One region of the Candidatus Chlorohelix allophototropha genome, then DNA from elsewhere that is predicted to be linked to it. Evidence: riboswitches for the same ligand, from Rfam matches in the RefSeq annotation. Region 1 holds a riboswitch; each other region holds the start of a gene.

Region 1 (8,060 bases):
GCGCCCAAGCGATGTGCGGATGAAAGCGCTCATTTCCTTAAAAGCCTTTGGCTTGAGTGAGCTAGATGCGGTTCGCTACTATACCGCTATGATAATGGCAGAACGTGGCACTGTTAGCGCGCCAAATATGGCAATTGGGCAACCCTTTAATATTGGGTCGGTTACGCCAGTTATGAATACCGAACGCTTTATAGCTCCACCGCAAGGCGGGATGCCGCCTATGCCCCCTCAAGCTCCACGCCCTCCCGCGGCAAACCAGCCATGGCCTCCAAATCCGGAGTTACCTAGATGAGTAACCTACAGGGAAATAACCCATTTAAGCAGCAACTTGAATTGCTAATGTTGGGTTATGGTTATAATTTCTATGACAAAAAGAATCAAGCACGTGCCGATGATTTGTTGGTACGCCAGAGAGCTACTAAATCTCTCAATGAAGCGGCAGAGCTAATTGCTAGACTTGAAATGGATTACCAGCGTCAGTACATTCCTGCGGCAACCCGCGAAAATCCTTTTCCAAACTCGGAGGCAATAAACCGCCTTAGAGATTTAACTCTCTTGCGAGAGCGTCTCAGAGAATTAGGCGCTCGGATATTGGGGATGCCTGTTCCGACTCAGGATAAAATCTGGGGTCGTATACGCGATGAGTTGCCCTTATTAAACCAACTTGTTCAATTAGATTGTCAGTTGGTGCAATTTGCCGATGAACTCAACCAGCGTATTCGCGCAATTACTGCCGATTTGTGGAATCATGCAGGGGAAGCTACAAAACTAGAGGGCGCTCTCAATAACATAGATATGCTGATTCGTTCCAGATTGCAACTCTTGCAATTGAGGTTCTAATTAGCTGAAATGGTAGAGTAAGAGTTGGCATAAGCTTATTTTGGCAACTCTTACTCTACTTGTTCTTTATAGCTCTAATTGGAAGGGCGACCTTGAGGTCTAGCAGACATGGGATTACGACCCAGTAAAATATCTTCCATCCGCATTTGGATTACCGGATTAAAGTGAGGATGGGTGAGAATATAGAATTTCTCATCCTTAATTGCCGCAAAAGTTTTATCTGCAACTTCGGAAGGAGCCATACCACCCTCAAGGGCTTTACGTCCCATTTCGTAACGTTGCACTTCCTCAGGCGCTATTTCACGGGAAGGATTTTGCCATTCTGCTGGGCGATTGCGTTCGGCATCATAAGCGCGGGTGTTTACAAAACCGGGGCAAAGCACCGATACTTTGATATGTTTATAACCTGCTACCTGTAAATCAATATAGAGCGTTTCAGATAGGGTCACAATGCCATGTTTGGTAATATTATAAGGAGCCATATAGGGCGCGGAGGTCAAACCGGAAACCGAACTGGTATTTATAATGTGTCCTCCTTGCTCTTGTTTGAGCATCAATGGAAGAAAAGCATGGATACCGTTAATAACACCCCATAAGTTAACACTTAGTACCCACTCCCAATCCGCATGGGTAAATTCCCAAATCGGTTTGTTTACCCCTACTCCGGCGTTATTAAAAAGGAAATCTACTGCGCCAAATTCTGCAATGGTTTGTGAGGCAAGGTCTAAAACCTGATCCTCTTTTGCAACATTTATGATTACAGGCAAAATGGCTTGCTCTCCAAAAGCGCGCAATTCTGTGACAGTTTGCTGCAAAGCTTGTTCTTCAAAATCTGCCAGCACTACCCTCATACCTTCTCTAACACATTTCTCTGCCAAACCTTTTCCAATACCGCTGGCAGCCCCGGTAATAACTGCCACTTTGCCTGCAAAATTCTGCATAGTTTTACCCTCCTGCATAGATCCTTATTAGAGACAAATAATCAGAATGTGCTACTAATGAGCTTGTAAGTTATAGTTCTTTTATAGCTATATGTGACAGTAAAGAGCTATTGCCAAGCCCTTATTATTAATCCAAAATTAATGATAAAGACCTATAATCTGGAAGTGCATTACATTTGTGTAGAATTAAACCATTATTGAAAATACAAGTTGTTTTTTCTACTGTAATATTTTCCCATTATGCAGTACAGCCTTTTATAAATGCAAGAAATCAGGCTACAGCAACTATAAGCCTCTATTCTTAGGGCTATATAAAATGGAAATAATTCTAGGGCTAATTCTTCCTCGTTATTGCGCTTGAGCTAAATTAGAACAACACTGAAGTATCTTTGGTAAACCGATGTACTTGAAAGGAGTCTTTATGATCGGGAAAAAAAGGCAAAGCCTTATTAAAAGAATTGGATTGGCAACAACTCTGTCACTGTTGACGCTATTCCTTCTTCAATTTAGTATAGCGTTAGCGCATTCACAGCTTAAAACCTCTAGCATTTTACCGAATGCAGTTTTAAATAGTTCTCCGGTTACCTTAACTTTAACTTTTACCGAGGACACCAGCACAGACCTAACTAAATTACAGGTACTGGACTCAACTGGTAAAGTTGTCGATAAGGGTGATCTCAAAGTTGATAAGGATACGGCTACTATTAGCTTAACAACCCTTTCGGATGGAAAATATACCGTTAAATTTCGTACTTTTACCGAGGATGATAGCGGTGTTGTAAACGGTGAGTTCAGCTTTACTGTAGCGAAAAGTGGTGCAGTTTCAGCGGGTGACGCGAATGCTGTCACGCAAACCGAAAGCTATGATACTTCTCTTACTCAACTGCCTAGCACAGGGCTTGGAATTAATAAGGATAGTTTCAGTCTACTAGCTCCTCTAGTGTTGCTTACCTCAATCCTGATTCTGGCAAGCGCTGGATTTGTAATCAATAGACAGAGAAACCGCTAACCCTGCCATGAAGTTGACATAAGTGTATGCTTGGCAGAAGCGATGTAAATCTAGAGTTTATCAAGAGGATGTGGGTTTCAGGTGAACAAATCTAATCTGGTAAAAATAAGTCTGCTAGTTTTATTGCTATTCTTGCTATTGCCGATTTTGGCTGAAACCCGAATTGCCAGCGCGCATGAAGATCGCGAGGTTAGTAGCGGAAAGTACCTATTCAGGGTAGGTTGGATTTCTGAGCCAACTTATCAGGGTATCGCTAATGGTCTTGAATTACTTATATGTCGGGGCAAATGCGATTCTAAAGGAGATGGCACTTATTCTAATGGGGAGACGGGCGCTTTTGATACCCTCAAAGCGGAGGTTATTTATGGAAGCCAGTCTATGCCGCTTACCTTATTACCGGTGCCGCGCAATCCCGGTAAATATGATGCGATTTTTATTCCTACCAAAATCGGGGATTATGCCTTTCATTTCTTCGGCTCTATCGGTCAGGACAAGATAGATGAAAAGTTTGTTTCCAGCCCAAATACTTTCGATAGTGTGCAACCCTTGACAGCCATTCAATTTCCTGACAAACCGGGCTTTAATTCTGCGGTTCAAGTTGCTACAAGTGTACCTTCGACTACTATAACTCCGGTTGCTGCTTCGGTAGCTTCTTCCGATGTTCAAGCGCTTAAGGATCAATTGCTGGCACAGCAAAAAACGGCTCAGGATGCTAAATCTGCTGCCGATAATGCCGCTTTATTTGGTATAGTAGGGCTTGTTGCAGGCGTAGTTGGCATTTTGATTGGTGTTGGCGCGATGATAATTGGTTTGCGTAGCAGGGGTAGTGCTAAACCCACTGAACCTGAAAAAGGCTGATAAGTCCTTCTGTAATTTCGAAGGGGATGCGGTTACTGCAACCCTCATCCCCTTCCCCAAGATTTTACGCGCTATAGCTTAGTACGTGGGTTTTACTGTTTGCCAACCCGATTACCTTTTCAATTACGTAATCTATTTCCTCTTCAGTGTTATATCTCCCCAACCCGAACCGTAGGCTGGTCAATCCACGTTCTTCCCCAAAACCGAGCGCAGAGATAACATGCGAAGCTTTTGCAACAGCTGCATTACAAGCGCTACCCGCTGAGATAGCAATGTCGCCCAATTGCACAATCAATTCACGACTGCTTATGCCTTTTATGCTGATATTAAGATTGTGAGGTAAGCGTTCGGTAGGATGTCCGTTCAGTTCAACACCTTCTACTGCTTTGCTGATACCTTCCCATAGGCGCTGAGTCAAATTTCGCAAGCGTGGCACTTCTGTCTCCAAATGTTCCGCGCAAATTTGAGCTGCTTCGCCAAAACCCACGATACCCGGCACATTTAATGTTCCAGAGCGTACACCCTGTTCATGCCCGCCCCCGTAAATTACCGGCTCTACCTCAACACCCGGTCTGATATATAAAGCGCCGATTCCCTTTGGTCCGTAAATTTTGTGAGCGGAAATGGAAAGGAGGTCTATATTGTATTCATCGACATTCAAGGGTAAATGCCCAACATATTGTGCGCCATCAGTATGGAACAGCACCCCATGCTCGCGCGCAATCGCGCCAATTGCTTTCAGATCGGGAATTGTGCCGATCTCGTTATTGGCAGCCATAATAGAAATTAGGATTGTGTGAGGAGTAATGGCGTTTCGTACTGCTTCAGGATCAACTCTGCCATATTGGTCAACCGGCAGAAAAGTAATATTTTTACCCAATTGCTCAAGGCGGCGGGCTGAATCTAGAATTGCTTTATGCTCTGTAACGCAGGTGATTATATGATCGCCTTTAGTAGCATATTTTTCTGCAATTCCAAAGAGCGCGATATTGTCAGATTCGGTTGCCCCGCTGGTGAAAACGATATTTTCCGCTTTTGCGCCAATAAGATTGGCTATTTGACGACGCGCTTTGTATATGGAACCCTGCACTTCATGCCCGAACAAATGGTCGCTGGCGGCATTACCGAATTTTCTTGAAAAATAAGGCAACATTGCCTCCAAAACTCGCTCGTCTACTGGGGTAGTCGCGTTATAGTCCAAATAAATCGGTAATGTTAAACTCATTTCTCGTACCCTTCCCTTTGCGAATTGATTTACTATTTTTAAAAACTGAGCTTGGGCGGGCAATAAAAAAACCCGCTTATCTGCAACTAGATAAGGGGGTTAAATCTTCTTTTGAATTACCGGTTTTAGAAACCGAAAGATTCCCTTATCTTGCGCAAACCTGTTAAATGGTTACGCCGGAATTGGCACCTTACGCATATTAGTTTTAACTTGCGTTGGTTGCCGGGCTTCACAGGGCCTTTTACCCTCCACCTCTCTGGATAAGAGCTACAATATTCTGTTATTAAGCCTTGCCTGTTAAAAGGCTAAACAAATAATAATAAGAAAAGTGAAAACTGTCAAGTTAAAAATTGTTCACCTATTTAATTGATATACTCAAGAATAACAAGTCAAGCTGATATTATGCCTCCAAGCAGACTGAACTCATCGAAAGAGAACCCATTGAAAATTGCTCTGCAAAAAAACGAAGGCTATCTGTTTCTTCTTGAAGCGCCAAAATATATAGTAGTGGTAAAAAGTGTTCGCTGGTTGGAATAGAAAGCTGCGCTGCTTTTCCCAGATTTCGAAAATTAACTATAGATTCGTGGTCGCCTTTTTCTATCAATTGTTTGATCAGAGTATCAAACTCAATTGCCCAATCGTAGGCTGTTATCTGAAAAGACAAGAAACGCAGGTTGTGTACTATATTGCCACTGCCGATTATCATAACGCCTCGGTTGCGTAAGGCTCTTAGTTCTTTGCCCAAGGCATAGTGATAGGCAGGTTCTTTGGTGCGATCCAAGCTCAATTGAACTATTGGTATATCGGCTTCAGGGTAAATTTTTGTTAGGATTGACCATGTGCCGTGATCCAAACCCCAACTTAGGTCTGGCTCAACTTTGGTGAGTTGCACTATTTCTTGAACCAATTTTGCTAGTTCAGGTGAGCCGGGAGCGGGATACTGATATTCGAAAAGTTCTTGCGGAAACCCGCCAAAGTCATGTATCGTCTCAGGCTGGGTCATTGCCGTAACCTGTGTGCCTCGCGTTTCCCAGTGGGCTGAGATGCATAGAATTGCGTGTGGTCTTGGCAAGGTTTTGCCCAATTCTTCCCAACTACGACTGAATTCGTTATCTTCAATGGCGTTCATAGGGCTGCCATGCCCTATAAAAAGGGCGGGCAGTTTTTGGTCTGAAAATGAAAACAGATTTTCTCCAGTAAGGTTATTTGACATCTAACATATTCCCTTAAAATGGTCTAATTGCAAAGCGTCCTACCGCTACCACTACAGTCAATACAAAGAGAACCGCACTAGGAGCAATGCGATTATACTCTTTCCGGTTGTAATGAAAACCTGCTGCTAATAACATCACCACTGCAAGCGCCGAGGCGGCTATAGGTGTTAAGATGCTTGCAATACCGGTAACTGCCGGAACTATTAAGCCGATTGCGCCTAACACCTCCGCTATACCGATAAAGCGTACCAAACCAGCGGGAACTTGTTTAACCCAATCCATTCGTGTGGAAAGGTTCTCAAGAGGTTGTGTGGCTTTCATAATACCAGCAGCCAGAAATGCCAACCCTAACAACCCCTGTAATATCCAAAATGCTGTATTCATAAGTATGATATCCTTCTATTCTTATAGATTTTCAAAGTTTTAATAATATGTTAGCTGCTAAATTTCACCTCAGTTCCTGTGGATAAAATATAAACACCTGTTGCACTGGGTGCAATCGGTTACCATAATTAGCTTAGTACAACAATAATTGAATATCAAATGAGATTATTTACTTCGCTGAGGTAAGTTAGCAGATATTACCATATTCTGGAATAAGTTGCTATAAATATGCTTTTACATAGGAGCTTTAATTTGAAAATTTGAAGTCACCTTGGTTATAAGCAATTTTGTAAATAGCATAATCGCTTTGTACTTTTAAGGCATATGCTGTGGCATATTCAAGGAGAGGTTTGACCCATTTATTGGAGGCTGCAAACTCTATCATTTCATCGGCACTTGCGCTACCCTGTCGCCCTCCGCTACGCAACTGCCCCCATGCAACGAGTTGTACCATTTGATTAGCTACTTTTTCCAGTCTGCGCAATTTTCCGTTGCATAGCGTAAGGTTAACTCTATCTTGCGTAGGTTGCAACTCACGCATCAGATAGGATTTTTCCCCGATTGCTACAGCTTGTAGCAGTGCAGGCGGTGTACCCTGAACTCTTTTCTGGATTGTTGCTACGCGCACCGCTTGATTAGCCCAATTGGGTTGTGCCAATTTCAGATAGGGTTGTAACGATGAAACACCCTCAAACTTGAGGTCTAACAAATAATTTCGGTGCTGAGAGCCTTCCCCTTCAACCAGCAGCACATAACGCTCAATTCCAAGTGAGCTGTTTCCCGCTATCCTTTTAGCCATATCTAGAAGCTTGAAGAAGTTCGGTTCGCTTTGCTTGAGCGCCCATTTTTCCATAAAGCTGGTTATTCTGGTGCGCTCTTCAGGGGCTACCTGTAAAGTACGCTTAGGGTCGATTATTAATTTTCGGTTTTGCTTAACTATTTGAGTACGACTATCGAGAAATTCGCGACGGCTACGGTTTTTTAGACTGAGTAGCAGTTCTTTTACCATCCCGGTAGCTGTATCTCTTTCAATGGTGCTAATTCTGCCAGTCGAAAGTGTATTTCGGTACGTTTTTAGCACATCGCTACTTAATTCAAGGCTTCCAACTCGATCTATTCCCAATGAATGTGATGCTACCATAATACTGGTAATGAAGCGCGCCATATCCCATATGCAAGGAGCAAGCATCGCTTCATCGAAATCATTGAGGTCGAAATACACCAACTTGTTATCGCCTTTGTAGCTGCCGAAATTTTCAAAATGCAAATCACCACAAATCCATGTAGCGGGGGCTTCGTTAAGTGGTGTCTCGGTAGGCAAATCCTCGTAAAATAGATGACAGGTGCCTCGGAAGAAGCTGAAGGCATCTTGGCTCATACGCTCATATTTTAGGGATAATAACTCAGGGTTTCGATTTTTGTTAAAACTCTTTATTCGTTCTATAACGCTTGTATCTTGCATATTCATAAGAATCTTCCCTTGCGCCTTTTAGTTCTCGATTCTTTCAGGATGCGGGCGGGTCATTATTATAAAAGTTATATTCGCTAAAATAACTAGCACTACAATGACCAACGACCAAGGCAGGTCG
Region 2 (8,060 bases), 510 kb from region 1:
GCTGGTATTCTTCTCGAAAAATTCGATAAAGCGGGGCAAGGCATCCTGATCGTGATTGAAAATCAGGTCATCGCACAGTTTGCGCTGCTCGTCCGGGATTTCAGCGTAGGGGGTAATGTGGCTAGGATTTACAATCGCCATATCTAGCCCGTATTGTACTGCGTGGTGCAGGAACATCGAGTTAAGCACTGCACGCGCCCTTTGAGCCACCCCGAACGAAACGTTGCTAACCCCCAGAATAGTCAAAACTTCCGGGTACGCCTCTTTTAGGCGTTTGATACCAAGCAGCGTCTGATAGGCATCTTCTCGCAAGTCTTCTTGTCCGGTAGTAAGCGGGAAGGTCAGCAAATCGAAAATAAGGGCGTTATCCGGTAGGTCGTAATTTTCATGTACGATCTGGCGTATGCGTGTGGCAATCTCAAATTTTCGCTCGGCGGTATGCGCCATGCCCTCTTCGTCAATGGTAAGCGCAATAACGGCAGCGCCATGATCGCGCACCAACGGCATAATCGCTTCGATACGCTCAGTGCCTCGCTCCATATTTATAGAGTTAATGATACAGCGACCGGGCGCAGCTTTCAGGGCAGCTTCAATTACATCCGCTTCAGTTGAGTCGATTACCAGCGGGGCTTCGATGGCGGTAGAAAGTTTCTTGACGGTACGGCGCATCTGTTCCGCTTCATCGGTGCGCTCGGTCAATGCCACCTGTACGTCTAGCGTATGTGCGCCACCCTCCACCTGTTCGCGGGCAATGGTCATCAACCCATCGTAATCATCTGCCAACAGCAGTTGCCGCACCTTCTTGCTGCCGGTGCTGTTCACCCGTTCGCCTACCAGCATTGGTGGCGGGTCTTGGAGTAATGAGGTAGCGCGAATACCGCTCGAAACCAGCGCTTCAGCTTGAAGTGTACGCACAGGCTTTTCATGTCCCCACACCTGTTTTGCGAGTTCGGCGGTGTATTCAGGGGTAGAGCCGCAGCAAGTCCCGACGATGTTAATTCCCAGTTCTTCTACAAATTCTTTCAGGATTTCTGCCATAGGTACAGCCTGAAGCGGGTAAACGGTGCGCCCTCTTTCATTAATCGGCAATCCGGCGTTAGGTAGGCAACTAAGCTTAACCTTGCTATGTTCGCTTAGGTAGCGCATCGGTTCGCGCATCAGGTCGGGACCAACGGCGCAATTAAGCCCGATAATATCGGCGCGTAAACTCTCTAGCGTAACCATAACGGCGGCAATATCTGTACCTAACAACATTCGCCCGTTACCGTCCAACACCGAAACCTGCGCTTGAATCGGCACCCATTTTCCGGTTTGGATAATCGCTTCACGAATCCCGAAAATTGCTGCTTTAACTTCCAGAATATCCTGTGAGGTTTCGATTAGCAGCACATCAGCGCCGCCTTCGATGAGCGCTTTGCTCTGTTCGGCGTAAGTCTCTTTAAGCTGATCAAAGGTGATGTTGCCAAGCACCGGGTCTTCTGAGGAAGGCAGGAGTCCGGTAGGTCCGATACTTCCGGCAACGAAGCGGGGACGTGAAGGGTCGGCAGCGGTAAAACGGTCGGCGACTCGGCGTGCAATCTGAGTGGCGGTGAAATTAATCTCATAAGTCAGATGACCGAGTTTGTACTCGTCCAGTTTGAGGCGACTACCCGTGAAACTATCGGATTCGACTACATCTGCGCCTGCTGCGAAGTAAGCGGAATGGATTTCTTCAATAACATCAGGGCGGGTTAAGACCAGATATTCATTGCAACCGTGATACTGCTCCCCACCGTAATCATCGACGGTCAAGTTGCGTTCCATCAATTGTGTACCCATCGCGCCATCGTAAACCAACACGCGCTTTTCCAGTTCCCGCATAAAGCTGGAAGCCTGATACTTTTCCGGGCTGCCGAATGGATTAAAAATCTGGTTGCTCAATCCCTTATCCTCCTAATCGCAAAAAAACCCTCCGTACATACCGGAAGGTTTACAAGTTCCCGCGCTATTACACGGGCTTCTATCTTTCCCTACCGGGCTGGATTTAGCACCTTGCCAGTGGCGACAGGTTGCTAGAGGTTCAACGTGCCAGTTCACTCCCCTCTTCTTGATAGTGCAAGATATTTGCTATTTTTCCTATCAAAACCATACTAACATACTCGTTAATCAGGGTCAAACCGGGCTGAACAGGGCTGTTGCACCACAGGAATTACCTTTTGCAAATTTGCTACCGTACAGATATAAAGGAGAGGAAAAGGAGGAGAAGGTTGAGGCAGAGTGGTAAACTGTAGTTTTCTTACCGACCAAAGTAGAAAGCAAAAGGATACCAAAATGAGTGACAACCTTCGCCGACATCGTGCCATAAAACAGCAATTGTTGCAACTCCACCCACAAGCGCAGGGGCGCGAATTACAATATTTAACAATTCTAGCGATGGTGATCAGTGGGATTGTAGGTAGTCGGCATAGTGCGTTGCCTAATATCGCCGCCAAAGTGCCAGATAAAACTAAACGGGAAAGCCGCATCATCCGAATGCGCCGATTGCTCAAAAATGATAACTTTAACCAAAAAGTGGTGTATGCTCCTTTCGCCAAACAATTGCTGAGTAGCCTGTGTCATTGTCCACTGGTACTGGTGATAGATGGCAGTCAGGTTGGTGCTGGTGGAATGGGCTTAGTAATCAGTGTAGTATATCAGGGGCGGGCTTTACCTTTGGGTTGGTTGGTGGTTAAGGCTAAAAAGGGACATTTAGCTCAAGCTTTGCACATCAGATTGTTAAAGCAAGTTCACTCGTTGGTTCCGTCTGGTAGCCAAGTAGTCTTTTTGGGTGATGGTGAATTCGATGGCTGTCGTTTGTTAAGACGGTTAGATTATTACGGTTGGCAGTATGTCTGTCGTACTGCTAAAAATAGCCAGGTCTGGTTGGATGAACAAGCTCATTATGCCATCAGTAAGTTAGGGGTTCAGCCTGGTCAGGTAGTGAGTCAGAGCGGCGTAGCATTCAGCAAACACGAGTACGGACCAGTACTGGTCATAGCGGTCTGGCAAAAGCCTTACCGTGAGCCACTTTATCTGGTGAGTAATTTGGCTCTAGCCCAGGAAGCAATCCGGTACTACAAAAAGAGGTTTAGGATTGAAACCTTCTTTTCCGATAGCAAGAGCCGAGGGTTTCGGCTGGACAAGAGCCATTTGGATGACCCTAAACGGCTAGAAAGGTTATTGTTAGCGGCTTGTCTGGCTTATCTTTGGATTGTACATCTGGGTACGATAGCTTTAGCTGAAGGCTGGAACCGGGTCATTCATCGCACCGAACGACTGGATTTGAGCCTGTTCAATTTAGGTTTGAACCTGCTTGAGCATTTTTTGAATGAACATTTACCCTTACCAGTCGCCTTTATCCCTTTTCTTTTAGAGGATTTCTAATTGTGTACGGTAGCAAATTTGCAAAAAGGTTTTTATAGGAATTTGGCTACAAATTAGGCTCGGTACGAAAGTGGTAAATTACCAGTTTAAAGAACTGAACCCACTTGAAACTTACAGATTTTGCAAGGCTGTGTTTTGACCGAAAGCGGTGGTAAAAAAATCGGTTTCCAAAACCTTTACAACTTAAACCCTCGCTCTTCTCTACCGTAATAGCCGCTGAGGTAAAACAATGCTTTGCGCCCAAAGGTTAAGGAGTCTGGGCGCAGCCATTGTAAAGCAAGTATAGAGGATTAAAGAGGGTAAAGATTTAGGAAACTTTTGAGTACATCCAGAATCTTACCGGAGCCTCATATTGTTCATTAGGAATTTCTTCTAGCACATCTTGGACTTCGGTAATTGCACGATGTAATGCAATCCGTTTTTCCTGATATTCTTTTTCTATCTTATATAAGGCTTCGAGATATTTCTGTTCTCGCTCTAGTAACTCATTTCGAGACTCTTTGCCACTCAAAGGCTCGATCTTATTTTTATTCATATTTTGTACCTCCATTGACCATATCTCTGAAACCGATATAGCCAAGCTTTCTGGTAATCAGCAAAGAAAGAGTTTGAATTAGCTCCCTTGCTAAAGAAATGCTATTTATTATTAGGATTTTACACTTATATATAGATCACCTATAAATCACCTAATAATATAGGTGCATTATACACTTATTCGCAAAATTATGGAAGTTGTTGAATTTTAATGATGGGAAAATGTGTCATAATTTGGGTAGTTCTTTTTTCGCGGTGCGGCTGTACTTAAAATGGTATGGATACTATTTATGCGGTTACCATTGGATTTTTATTTGCCCATCAATTTTACCTATGGTAAATTTCTGAGTGAAGCGCAATTCTAGCCTTTTAATACTATTTTTGACGTTTAGATAAACCAAAGGGCAAGCAGTGTTGGCACAACTTGCCCAGACGAGTAATGTTCTAATTGAGAAAGGACACTACTCGTATGAACCTTAACACACTTAGAGCCATTCTTAAAACTAGATCAAGGCGAAAGTTTAGAAAGCCTTTTGAGAGCCAAACGGATCATAGAAATGTAAATATTGGCTTCCGAATGCTGTGGTAAACGCTCATACTCTTTCGCCATTCGTCGGTTCCGCCCGATCCAGGCATGCGTCCGTTCTACTACCCAACGACGCGGTTGTACCTTAAAACCTTTAATATCGTCGGTGCGTTTGACTATTTCCAGTTCAAAATCGAACATTCCAGCCACCCACTCTACCAACTTTCCGCTGTAACCTCCATCCGCCCATACCAACTTCAGGGTACGGCATTTATTCTCAGCAGTGGCCAGCACTTCTATTGCCCCATCTCGATCTTGTATATTCGCAGCTTGTACTTTGACCACGATCGGAAAGCCCAAGGTGTCCACCAGCAGGTGCCGCTTGCGCCCATTCACCTTTTTTCCTGCATCGTAACCCCGTATTCCTCCAACTTCGGTGGTTTTTACTGACTGGCTATCGATGATACCAGCGCTGGGTTGGGGATTTCGTCCTGCCTTAACTCGCACTTTTTGGTGTAGTGCCTCGTAAATACGTTGCCAAAGACCGTTCCAGCGCCACAGACGGTAGTAGTGATAGACTGTTTTCCAATGAGGAAACTCTTGTGGAAGCATTTCCCATTGGCAACCAGTTTTGAGTAAGTAGAAGATGGCGCAGACTATTTCACGATAGGGATGTACTCTGGGACGACCTTCTCGACTGTTAGGGGGGAAATATGGCATAATGATTTCCCACTCGGCATCGCTCGGGTCGGTAGGGTAAGCTTTTCTTGTACTCATAATACGAGCTTACCCATTATTCTTTTTTATTTCAACTTTCTTCTTTACTCAGTTTTAAGAAACGCTCTTAAAGAATTTCGGCACGAAATCTATGACTGCTTTGAATACGCCAGTGACGCATTGTTTAATCTGGCGGATGCCCTTATGACAGAAAGCCAGGCTCAATCGGTACTGGAACTGACCCTTTCGCCCAATTTTGAGCGAAAATGGCCCAGTTTGTATGAGGCTTTGCAAATGGGTCAAGTTAACCAAACTCGCTTCGAGCAAACCATGGTGCGCTACGCCCCTCATCCCTTCGATGGTGAAAGATTGGTACTGGCAGTGGATGCTACCAATATCGAGCGACCCTTTAGCACTACATCTGCAGATCGTGGCTGGCTTTACAAACACAATCTGCCCAATTGTGATAAGCCCGTGACCGTGGGTTGGCAATTCTCGACCGTGGTGGTGGTGCCGGCTCAAACCAGTAGCCATACATACATTGTCTCCAACCGCAGGATCAAAACCAGTCAAACACCAGCAGAGGTAGCCAGCCAGCAACTGAGCGAATTGCGCCCATATTTTGCTGAAAGACCGCTCAATCTGGGAGACCGGTACTACCCCACCAAAGCATTTATTCAAAATAGCAGTAAGGACTATGACTTGCTGCTGCGGCTCAAGTCTAACCGAGTATTCTATCGAAAAGTGGTGAGAGATGAGCAGAAACGAGGTCGCGGCGCTCCCGCTAAACACGGTGCTCGTTTCCAATGTAATGATCCCAATACGCACGGTTTGCCGCAGCGAGTGTGGGTTGGGACGGACGAAAATGGACACAAACTGGTAGTAAGCGCATGGACTGAGCTGCATTTGAGGGAAGCACCTGAACTGGCACTGAGCATAATCCGAATACAGCGTGAGGCAGCCAGTGGTAAAACCCATGACCCTCTGGAAAGTTGGTATGTGTGGTCGGGTCAAACTGAGCTTGACCTGACGCAAGTCTGGTCGTATTACAAGAGGCGTTACTCGATAGAACACGGCTATCGTTTTGACAAACAAGATTTGTTGTGGGAAAAACCACGCTTGCGCTATCCGAGCCAGTTTGAGTTGTGGACGGCGATAGTCAGTTTGGTACACGACGAATTGCAAATCGCTCAAGGCTTGGGCTTGGAAGTGTTGCGACCTTGGGAAAATAGTCAACGACAGCCAAGCCCTCAGCAAATTCGACGAGGCTTGTCCGGAATAATTGTGCAGTTGGGCAGTCCGGCCAAAGCCAGCAAAGTGCGAGGAAATGGGAAGGGTCGAGCGGTTGGCACCAAAGTAAGACCAGCTACCCGCTATAAGGTGGTCAAAAAGGGGGTTTCTACCTCTAATTTGACGAATATTCGCTGTTAAATTTGCTGGTAACTGGCTACAAACTGTCATTCTTTTGTAAGTTCCGATACGGGTTTCTATTTCCTATAGCCCCGTTTATCTAAACGTCAAACTATTTATTAAATGATTTAATTAGTTTAAACTTCAATTTGGCATTTAATATGTTTATTTCTTTGAGGATGAAATTCGATATGGGTAAAACGAAATACTTCTTTAGAATCGCACTTGTATTGCTAATACTGTCACCTTTACTTTTGGTAGCGCCGGGATTCACCAACGCCGAAGCCTTTGCCGATCAAGCTTTTGCAAATATTTGGCAAAAAACCGATCAGGCGATTGCTAACGGAAGCCTCAAAGCCAGTTGGATTTGGGGACCCGAACCGCGCTTGAATCGCTATGAAGCATACAAAGATTCGCCCGGTGGGCAACGCCTTGTTTCTTATTTTGACAAAAGCCGCATGGAAATTAACAATCCCAACGGTGATCGCAATAGTATCTGGTTTGTTACTAATGGCTTGCTATGCCGTGAGTTGGTTTCGGGGCAAATGGCGCTTGGCGATTACACCACCGAGGCAAAAGCGCCTGCCGCTGTGCCGGTTGGGGGCGATCTTGATAGCCCTTACGGTCCAACCTACGCTACCTTTAATAGTATTGCCTCGCTAAATAATGACCATCGCGCTGGCAATAAAAACGGCTATGTTACTGATTTTATTGACCGACAGGGCGCTATCAGCAAAAATACAGTCTATCCACAGCGTGCCAGTTATGCTTTCTATGAAAACAACCTAGGGCACAACATCCCGGACGTATTCTACAATTGGATGGCGGGTCTTAAAGGTAGAGGTATAGATTGGCAATATGTTATCGGTCTGCCTATTACCGAACCCTACTGGGCTAAATTTAAAATTGCAGGAGTTGAACGCGAAGTACTGGTGCAACTTTTTGAGCGGCGCGCCCTTACCTTTAACCCTGCAAATGACCCGGTTTGGCAAGTAGAGATGGGGAATATTGGGATACATTACATGGCATGGCGCAATAGCGTAACGCCTATCACTACTACACCAGTAGCTGCTCCCACTACCACGCCACCTAAATCTACGACTCCCTCTACTACACCGCCAACAACTGCTGCACCCACTCCTATTCCAACAAATGGGCTGGATACAGAGGAACAGGCTTTTCTCGGTACTATTAACCAGTATCGGGCTGCCAACGGTAAAGGTGCATTGAGCGTTAACCAGAAGTTAACCGCTGCTTCACGTTGGATGAGCGGTGATATGGGCGCTAAAAACTACTTCAGCCATACCGACTCGTTGGGACGTGACCCTTTCAAGCGCATGAACGATTTCGGTTACACTTATCATGCGGCAGCGGAAAATATAGCAGCAGGCTATGAAACCGCCCAAGATGTATTCACCGGATGGAAGAACTCACCCGGACATAATACTAATATGCTAGGAAATTATACTGA
Region 3 (8,060 bases), 440 kb from region 1:
GCGACTCCGCCATTTCTCTAACTCCTTTAAAGTCTAATATAACTTCGAGTTATGCTATAACCTACTGTAAATTATAGCATGCCCCGAAGTTATAGAAGCAAATATAGGAGTCTGAAAATCAGCCTAGCAGTTTTTCGAAAGCGCTTAGTTTCGGGGTAATGGGCTGTGGCAGGTTATATTCGCCCTCTAGCGCGGATTGGGTTTTATAACCGTTTCCAGTTATGTAAACTACGGTCTTTTCATCACGGCGTATTTTGCCCTCTTTTATCAGCTTTTTCAAAACTGCGAGCGTAACGCCACCGGCTGGTTCGGTGAAGATACCTTCGGTGGAAGCCAGCAATTTAACCGCCTCGATTATTTCTGCATCGGTAACTTGCTCGATTATCCCCCCGGTCTGGCGGGCAATTTGCAAGCTGTAATAACCATCGGCAGGGCTACCGATTGCTAGCGAATGAGCAATGGTAGTGGGGTTTCGTACCGGGGTAATTTCGCCCGCTTCATTGGAGTAGGCAGTGGCAACCGGGTTGCATCCGGCAGCTTGCGCTCCTGACATAGCAGGTAGCGCTTGGTCAGCCACCAACCCCAAGCTGATGAGTTCCTTGAAACCTTTGGTAATTTTGGTATAGAGCGAGCCGCTGGCAATGGGCGCAACTACATGATCAGGTAATTTCCAGCCCAATTGCTCGGCAGTTTCGTAAGCCAACGTTTTTGAACCTTCACTATAGAAAGGGCGCAAGTTGATGTTTACAAAGCCCCAACCGTATTCGTCTGCTACTTGGCTGGCGAGTCGGTTTGCTTCGTCGTAAGTGCCGTCTACCGATACAATCTCCGCACCGTAAACCGCGGCTGACAGAATCTTGCCCGGTTCAATTGAAGCAGGTACAAATACATAAGTTTTCAAGCCTGCCCGTGCGCCTGCCGCCGCTACTGCGCCTGCCAAATTTCCGGTGGAGGCACAGGCGATGGTATCAAATCCAAATTCAAGCGCTTTTGCCAGCGCTACTGCTACAACCCGATCTTTAAAGGAGTGAGTGGGATTAACTGCATCATTTTTTATATAAAGTTCATCTATTCCAAGTTTAGCAGCCAGATTCCAAGCACGTTGCAAAGGAGTATAACCAACACCGCTCAGTGTACGACTATGCGGTTGAACCGGAAGTAAAGGGGCATATCGCCAAATGTCGCGCGGACCAGCTTCAATTTGTTTCTTTAATTTAACCGGGTCTAGATTGCTGAAATCGTAGGTTACTTCGAGTGGTCCAAAACACTCATCGCAAACATGCGCAGGAGAAATTGGATGCAGCGCACCACAAGCTTTACATATCAACCCCGATGCGGCGCTTACAGCTATATTTTGAATGGGTTTTTCGCTTTTTTCTAATATACTGGTCATTTTTTTCTCTCCTTATAACGAGCATTTAGTTTTTCTAAACCGGGCAAACTTTAAGAAAGCGTAACGGCTTTCGGATGTTTATCCAAATCCAGCGACGCAACAGGCTCTGCAACTTTAAAAAATTGCGCGGTTCTTAACCATATAGGAGTAAACGGGTATAAAAAAACCCGCTTATCTGCTCTTGGATAAGGGGGTAAACTAGATATTCTTGATAAATTGCGCTTAGGCAATTTTACTAGCTCCCTTATCTTGCACAACTAACTGTTATGCAGGAATTGGCACCATACGCACATTATTTTTGGTTTGCGTTGGTTGCCGGGCTTCACAGGGCCTTTATCCCTCCACCTCTCTTGATAAGAGCAACAACTATTCATTTGTTAAGCCGATAATCTCGCTCGGCGTTATTAAGATAATGTATTTTATAGAGTTTGTCAAGAGTTGTTAATTCGAATTTTGCAAAGGAATTTCTTGACATTTAAAATACATGTTGTATGCTAGCTATAATATAAATTATAGCAGTTTTAAATGCCTGTGCAGCAGCACTCCAATAGCAGTGTATTGTGAAAAATTAATTTTCAATATACATTCCAAGAATAAAAATCATCCTTAAGAGTGATGTGCTTATTAATTTGGTGTATTAGAATTATGTTCGGGTGAGGGAAATTAAACCCTTCAGCCGGATTTTAATTTAGCATGCAAGTTTTACGCCCCTATTAAAAATCCACTTCACTCATCAATGTAAACCAGAGCGGTGAGGCTAACCCTCTCACCGCTTAGTTATTTTATACTCATTTGACAGCCACAAGCCTCATACATACAATTCTAAGTGCTTTTATTATGGAAGCGCCTGTGACCGGGTGGTTGCCACAGTCTTCAAAACTGCTGTGCGTCGTTAGAGCGACGCAGGTGGGTTCGACTCCCATGCGCTTCCGCCTTTATCTGATATGTGGAGGAATAAGATGGATGATAATGCCAAGAGCCATGCGCTCAATCAAATAAACTACGGGATGTATATAATCGGCAGCCGGAACGGAGAGGAATTGAACGGAATGACTGCCAACTGGGTCATACAGGTTTCCTTTGACCCGCCGTTGGTAGCAATTGCAATTGAAAATGACTCCCATACGCGCAAGCTGATCGATGGGGGTAGAGTTTTCAGCGTTAATGTGGTTGAGGACTCCGAAGTAGGACGCGCCCTGATCGACCTTATGGTAAAACCCCAAAAACCTTATCGCAATAAAATGGATAAATTCGAATTCGTTACCGGAGAAACAGGCGCTCCTTTATTTACCGATGCGGTTAGTTGGTGGGAATGTGAAGTGGTAAATACGATCGAGAGTGGCGATCACCAGCTTTATATCGGCAAAGTTGTGAACGCTGGTATAAACAAGGCTGACGCTACCCCGCTCAGCCTTGCCGCGCTTGGTTGGCACTACGGCGGGTAATTAACTTAGAATCAGGAAGCGGCTGTAAATGTACCGCTTCCTGATATTTGACGATAGTAATCAAAGCTCCAAAATAGTTTGAGCCAACCGCGCACTATCGTGCCGCAAAATCGTCTTCCCTTTGCAATACGAGCCAGTGATCACTCCCTTTTTAACCTTTTTCTCGCAATCTGCCATATCGAGTTCCACCGGGAATTTACGCTCAGTCTCGTACATACGACGGGCAACCTCGCTGATCGGACCAGTATTTACAATCATATGATCCATTAATTCACCCTCTTGGCAATATTCGTTCACCTTATCAATGAAGTCGCTGGCTTTATAACCATCGGTTTCAGAAGGGTCGGTTACAAGATTGCACACATAAATTTTTTGCGCGGTTGTCTCTGCTAGCGCTTCCGGCAAACCCTCTACCAGAAAATTGGGCAGGACGCTGGTAAAAAGACTACCCGGTCCGATGACAACTTTATCGGCTTTCTGAATGGCTTCGAGCGCAGGTTTATAAATCTGGGCGCGGCGTGAGGTGTAAATATATTCAATACGGCGATACAAGTCATCTTTGCGCAAATCAATTTTTGTTTCGCCCTCTATATCGGAACCATCTGAAAGCTTGGCAATCAATTGCACATCGTTTAGTGTGACTGGCAACACCCGTCCTTGCAAGTTCAACAACCACGAAACCGCATCTATGCCAAAGTTTGTGCCACCCTCCCAGTCATAAGCAGCTGCTAGTAAAAGGTTGCCGAGGCTATGCCCTTCCAAACCCTTCCCCTTGCGAAAACGATAATTCAGGATATCCCGCCACTTGGTGCTGCGTAGATCATCCGGCAACAGTTCGGAAATGCACTTGAGGATATCACCGGGCGGTAAAATACCGTGTTCGTCCCTTAAACGACCGCTACTACCCCCACTATCCATCGTACTAACGATGGCAGTTACATCGCTTACTTTCTTTAACGCGCCCAATACCGTAGAAACCCCTGTGCCACCGCCAATGACTATGATCTTTAACCTTTTACTACTACCACGGGTAGTTTTCTCGTTCATTTTTTTGTCCTTTAAGAGAGATAATCAGGGTTTGCAAAAGAATACCAGCGTCTTATAACTTCTATCTCGCCGTAGCGCGCTGCTGCCTGATCTATTACTTGTATTATGCATTGACGTGGGGTGAAGATCTCATCTGCGTATTCAATCATTCGGTTCATTTTATTGGGTTTGATGTCTTCAAAAACTTCACGAACCGTTTCCAGCGCACTACTCAATAATTGCCTTAATACATCAGGGTTTGTACCACTTGCCTCGTCCAACGCACTATCGAACCCAGCCGGTTCACCGCGCCCACCTATTAAATGCCCAATCCAGTAATCCGCATTAAGGGCAATAAATGCTACCAGCCTAAAAATGCTCGGCTGCTCATTCCCAACCGGCATCCAGTTTAGCTGATCAACATCGTCTCCAATTTCGGAAAGTGTATCTGCAATCGAATCAAAACGGGTTTGTATTATATCGAAATAGTTTGCCAATTCCTCAATCATTCCAGCAATCCCTCAACTTGGTTAATAGGTATTGTTTTAGGTAACTTTAATATAACATTCAGCTTGATTAGAGGCAACCGTTCAAAAAGAATTAAAATCTCTTTATAATACCGAGTATGCTAAAATGAATTAGTAGAAATCACCACGAATCTAAGTGTAGTTAAATCAATAGAATACCTTACAGGGATTTTCAAAAATGGTCATCCATAAACCTATTTTCAATGCAAAGGAGCGGCGCACCATTGAAGCCCTGTGCAATACGCTCATACCCTCTTTCAAAAATGAAGCTGAAGCCGGGTCTCCGTTATATTTTGGAGCGGACGATTTAAAAGTAGCCGATCTGGTAATCGAAACGCTTGAGCAATTGCCCAACCCCGAAGACCTAACCCAAATACGCCTGTTTCTAAAGTTAATTGACAACCAAGTGGCTAATATTGCAATTGCCGGAACTGTCCGCTCTTTTAGCAACATGAATCCTTTACAGCGAGAACAATATCTGTTCAAACTGGCAACCCATAAGGTTTCTGCGCTTCGGAGTGGCTTCAAAGTGTTCAAAGCGCTCACGGCTACCGGATTTTTCGGTACACCGCAGTTTGGAGAACGCCCCAACCCCACCTGGGAAATAATCGGCTATCCCGGCGCACTCTTCCCTCCCCCCGAAAAACCCAAAACCATTAAGCCTGTTGAGATTTCGCGACATACTCTCCTGAGTTGCGATGTGGTGGTGGTAGGTAGTGGCGCAGGTGGTGGCGTAGTTGCTGGAGAACTGGCTAAAGCCGGACTAGATGTAATAGTGTTGGAAAAGGGCGGTTATTACAACGAAGCCGATTTCAATCAGGTGGAGAGCGAGCTACTAGGTAAGCTTTATCTTGATGGCGGTAAGACTGCTACTCGTGATCAGGGGGTGGCAATCCTATCTGGTAGTTGTTTGGGGGGTGGCACTGTAATCAATTACACCACCAGTTTTGCCACGCCCGAAGCTGTGCGCCGTGAGTGGGATAGCCTTTCCGGCTTTAAGGTATTTGACACGCCCGAATACGAACAAAGCAACCGGGCTGTACATGATAAACTCGGTATATCTACCAAGTATAACCGCTTGAGCGGGCGTGATACGGTACTACATCGAGGTCTGGAAAAGCTCGGCTGGCATAAAGATTTAATGCCCCGCAATGTGCGAGGATGTAGCCAAGAAGACGATTGCGGCTATTGCATTTACGGTTGCCAGAACGGAGCAAAACAAAGCACCTTGATTACTTGGCTAGAAGATGCCAACCAACACGGCGCGCGTTTTATCGTGAACTGCACCGCCGATATAATCTTGACCGAAAAAGGGCGTGCCTCTGGGGTGGTTGCCACCGTCACCAATCCCGAAAGCGGCGAGAGATACAACCTGACCGTTAAAGCTAAAGCGGTAGTGGCAGCGTGCGGTTCGTTGCACACTCCCGCGTTGCTGCTACGCTCGAAACTTGGCGGTGCGGCGGTAGGCAAAAATCTACGGTTGCATCCAGTTGGGGTGGTAATGGCGCGAATGGAAGAAGAGGTGCGACCTTGGACGGGTGTAATGCAAGCCGGATACAGCACCCAATTCGCCAACCTAGATGGCAAAGGCTATGGCGCAATCTTCGAAACTGCGCCGGGGCATCTGGCAACTCCCTCCTATATTTTTGGCTGGGAAAACGGGCTTTCCTTCAAGAAAATGGTGGGCAACTTAAAACATACCGCCTATATTGGGGTGTTGTTACGCGATCACGACGGAGGGGATGTGCGCCTGAACAAACATGGGCAACCGAGCTTTAACTATCGTCTGTCCAAATACGATGCTGCCAACATGCGCTTGGCTACCGAAGGCGCTATTCAGGTGCTAGAAGCGGCGGGCGCAAAGGAAATATACAGTGTGCAAACGGTTCCGGTGAAATACGAACCGGGCAAATTGGGGCAAACCCGCCAGCACTTTATGGAAGAGATAGACCGGCGTGGCTGGGGCGCAAATCAAACCACCTATATTAGTTTTCACCAAATGGGCAGTTGCCGAATGGGAAGTGACCCGGCTCGTTCAGTGATCAACCAACACAACGAGGCGCACACCACGCCCGGTTTGTTCATAACCGATGCCAGCACTTTCCCTACTGCCAGCGGCGTAAACCCGATGATTACCATCGAAACCATTGCCCACCGCGCCGCCCAATATATCAAATCGATTATATAAATAGCATCAGGCAAGAGATTCTAAATCCCTTGCCTGAAAGTCGCCCAAACTTTATTTCTTTCTACCGGGGCGTGAACTGCCCTTGCTGCTGCTACCCGGTGAGGAAACCTTTGAACTGCCACCTCCCGTACTACTGCTACCACCGGATTTAACCCCGCTTGAGCTACTACTTCCACCCGGTGAGGAAACATTCGAGCTACCGCTCCCCTTGCTGGTTGAACTGCTACTTCCCGATTTTGGAGTATTAATCGCTACACCACCGGGGCGCGAACTTCCCTTAGTACTGGTAGTAACCGCAGGCTTGACGTAGCCGCTCGAACCAACTCTGGTTGTGCCCTTGCTGACCACAGGCGGGTCAGATTTAACCTTAGTGGCGGTATCTCCTGACTTGTAGCTGGTATAGCTATAACTGGCGCTTGAAGGCGCAACATGCGGAGTTTGCGGTACATAGATATAGCCGCCCTGATTATAAATATGAGTAGTGTAATAGGGCGGGTAGCTGTAACCGTAATAACCCGGTCTGTCCAAAAGCCACATCCAGAAGAAAGGGTTGTTGGTTACGCTGTAATGCGGCTGCTGGTTAACATACACAACCTGTTGCTGGGGTGGAGCGGGTGGAGTTTCCGGCGCTTTTATCCCTTCCGCCAACAACACCATACTGACCGTCTCAATCTGACAATCATCAACTGTCAGGTATTTTTTCTTGGGCTGAATGACTTTTCCATTCACCCCCTCCGGTACAGTAGCCTCAATCTCATATTCGTTGATAGCAAGCTCATTTACCGAATAATTGCCATCAGGGTCAGTCTTCAAAATAACAGGCTGTGCGCCCGCAGTAGTCAGCGTAAGAGTAGACACTACAGGCTGCAAACCTTGCGTTTCATCGGTCAACACCAAAACCTGACCGGAAACCTGTCCTTTCCCGTCACAAGTAGCGCTGGTATCCGCGAAATCACCCGCGCTAACGGTTGGAACAGGCGTAGCTGCATCACCACAAGCCGCCAGCAACAACATTAAAATCAAGAAAAAAGAAAAAACGCTGAATTTGTTTTGCAGTTTTTTCCGATTTTCTAATCCCTTATTTTTTTCAGATTGGGTATTCATCCAATACTCTTTCTTTCTTCCCGGCACCTCCGGGGTTATATAAAACTTACGCTTGGAATACCTGATAGTTTCGTTAAAAACCCCTTATTTCTAGCGGCAATTATCATTGTATATGAAAGTCAGCTTAATAGTTAGGATATAAACTACTTTGGCAAGTTCAAAAGACTGATTCTTTCTTGAACTAATGTTAATCAGGAACTATTGTCCCTCGCAGGAGTATGCTAAAATCTAACGTAAATATTATGTTGCTCTGCAATGAAACGAGCATAGACCCTAAAAATAGGACGCTACTGACAATGATGCCTTGTTGGTGAAACAAAAGGAGAGCTAGAATGAGCCAGAATGACATCACCGGATTGATTGTCACCTATGCCTAC

What was found. A riboswitch is a leader RNA that binds a small molecule or an ion and turns the genes downstream of it on or off. The one in region 1 is predicted to bind S-adenosylmethionine.
Region 2: another riboswitch for S-adenosylmethionine. It lies ahead of metH (methionine synthase); the one in region 1 lies ahead of OZ401_RS04865 (cysteine desulfurase family protein).
Region 3: another riboswitch for S-adenosylmethionine. It lies ahead of thrC (threonine synthase); the one in region 1 lies ahead of OZ401_RS04865 (cysteine desulfurase family protein).

Annotation. Positions count from the first base shown of each region.
Region 1 covers NZ_CP128399.1:1,149,653-1,157,712, reverse strand. Annotated here, with positions in the region: gene OZ401_RS04890 (SPFH domain-containing protein) at 1-292, shown strand, start outside; gene OZ401_RS04885 (hypothetical protein) at 289-840, shown strand; gene OZ401_RS04880 (SDR family NAD(P)-dependent oxidoreductase) at 915-1,781, opposite strand; gene OZ401_RS04875 (copper resistance CopC family protein) at 2,203-2,790, shown strand; gene OZ401_RS04870 (hypothetical protein) at 2,872-3,648, shown strand; gene OZ401_RS04865 (cysteine desulfurase family protein) at 3,713-4,873, opposite strand; SAM riboswitch class I at 5,016-5,140, opposite strand; gene ygiD (4,5-DOPA-extradiol-dioxygenase) at 5,274-6,086, opposite strand; gene OZ401_RS04855 (DoxX family protein) at 6,100-6,471, opposite strand; gene OZ401_RS04850 (DUF2252 domain-containing protein) at 6,719-7,939, opposite strand; gene OZ401_RS04845 (Bcr/CflA family multidrug efflux MFS transporter) at 7,961-8,060, opposite strand, start outside.
Region 2 covers NZ_CP128399.1:642,312-650,371, forward strand. Annotated here, with positions in the region: gene metH (methionine synthase) at 1-1,920, opposite strand, end outside; SAM riboswitch class I at 1,997-2,096, opposite strand; gene OZ401_RS02800 (IS4 family transposase) at 2,311-3,402, shown strand; gene OZ401_RS02805 (hypothetical protein) at 3,710-3,937, opposite strand; gene OZ401_RS02810 (IS5 family transposase) at 4,445-5,239, opposite strand; gene OZ401_RS02815 (transposase) at 5,135-6,610, shown strand; gene OZ401_RS02820 (CAP domain-containing protein) at 6,781-8,060, shown strand, end outside.
Region 3 covers NZ_CP128399.1:711,792-719,851, reverse strand. Annotated here, with positions in the region: gene selD (selenide, water dikinase SelD) at 1-13, opposite strand, end outside; gene thrC (threonine synthase) at 119-1,393, opposite strand; SAM riboswitch class I at 1,635-1,753, opposite strand; tRNA gene OZ401_RS03135 (tRNA-Sec) at 2,233-2,325, shown strand; gene OZ401_RS03130 (flavin reductase family protein) at 2,353-2,838, shown strand; gene OZ401_RS03125 (gluconeogenesis factor YvcK family protein) at 2,899-3,885, opposite strand; gene OZ401_RS03120 (DinB family protein) at 3,897-4,373, opposite strand; gene OZ401_RS03115 (GMC family oxidoreductase N-terminal domain-containing protein) at 4,570-6,579, shown strand; gene OZ401_RS03110 (hypothetical protein) at 6,631-7,683, opposite strand; gene OZ401_RS03105 (DUF92 domain-containing protein) at 8,016-8,060, shown strand, end outside.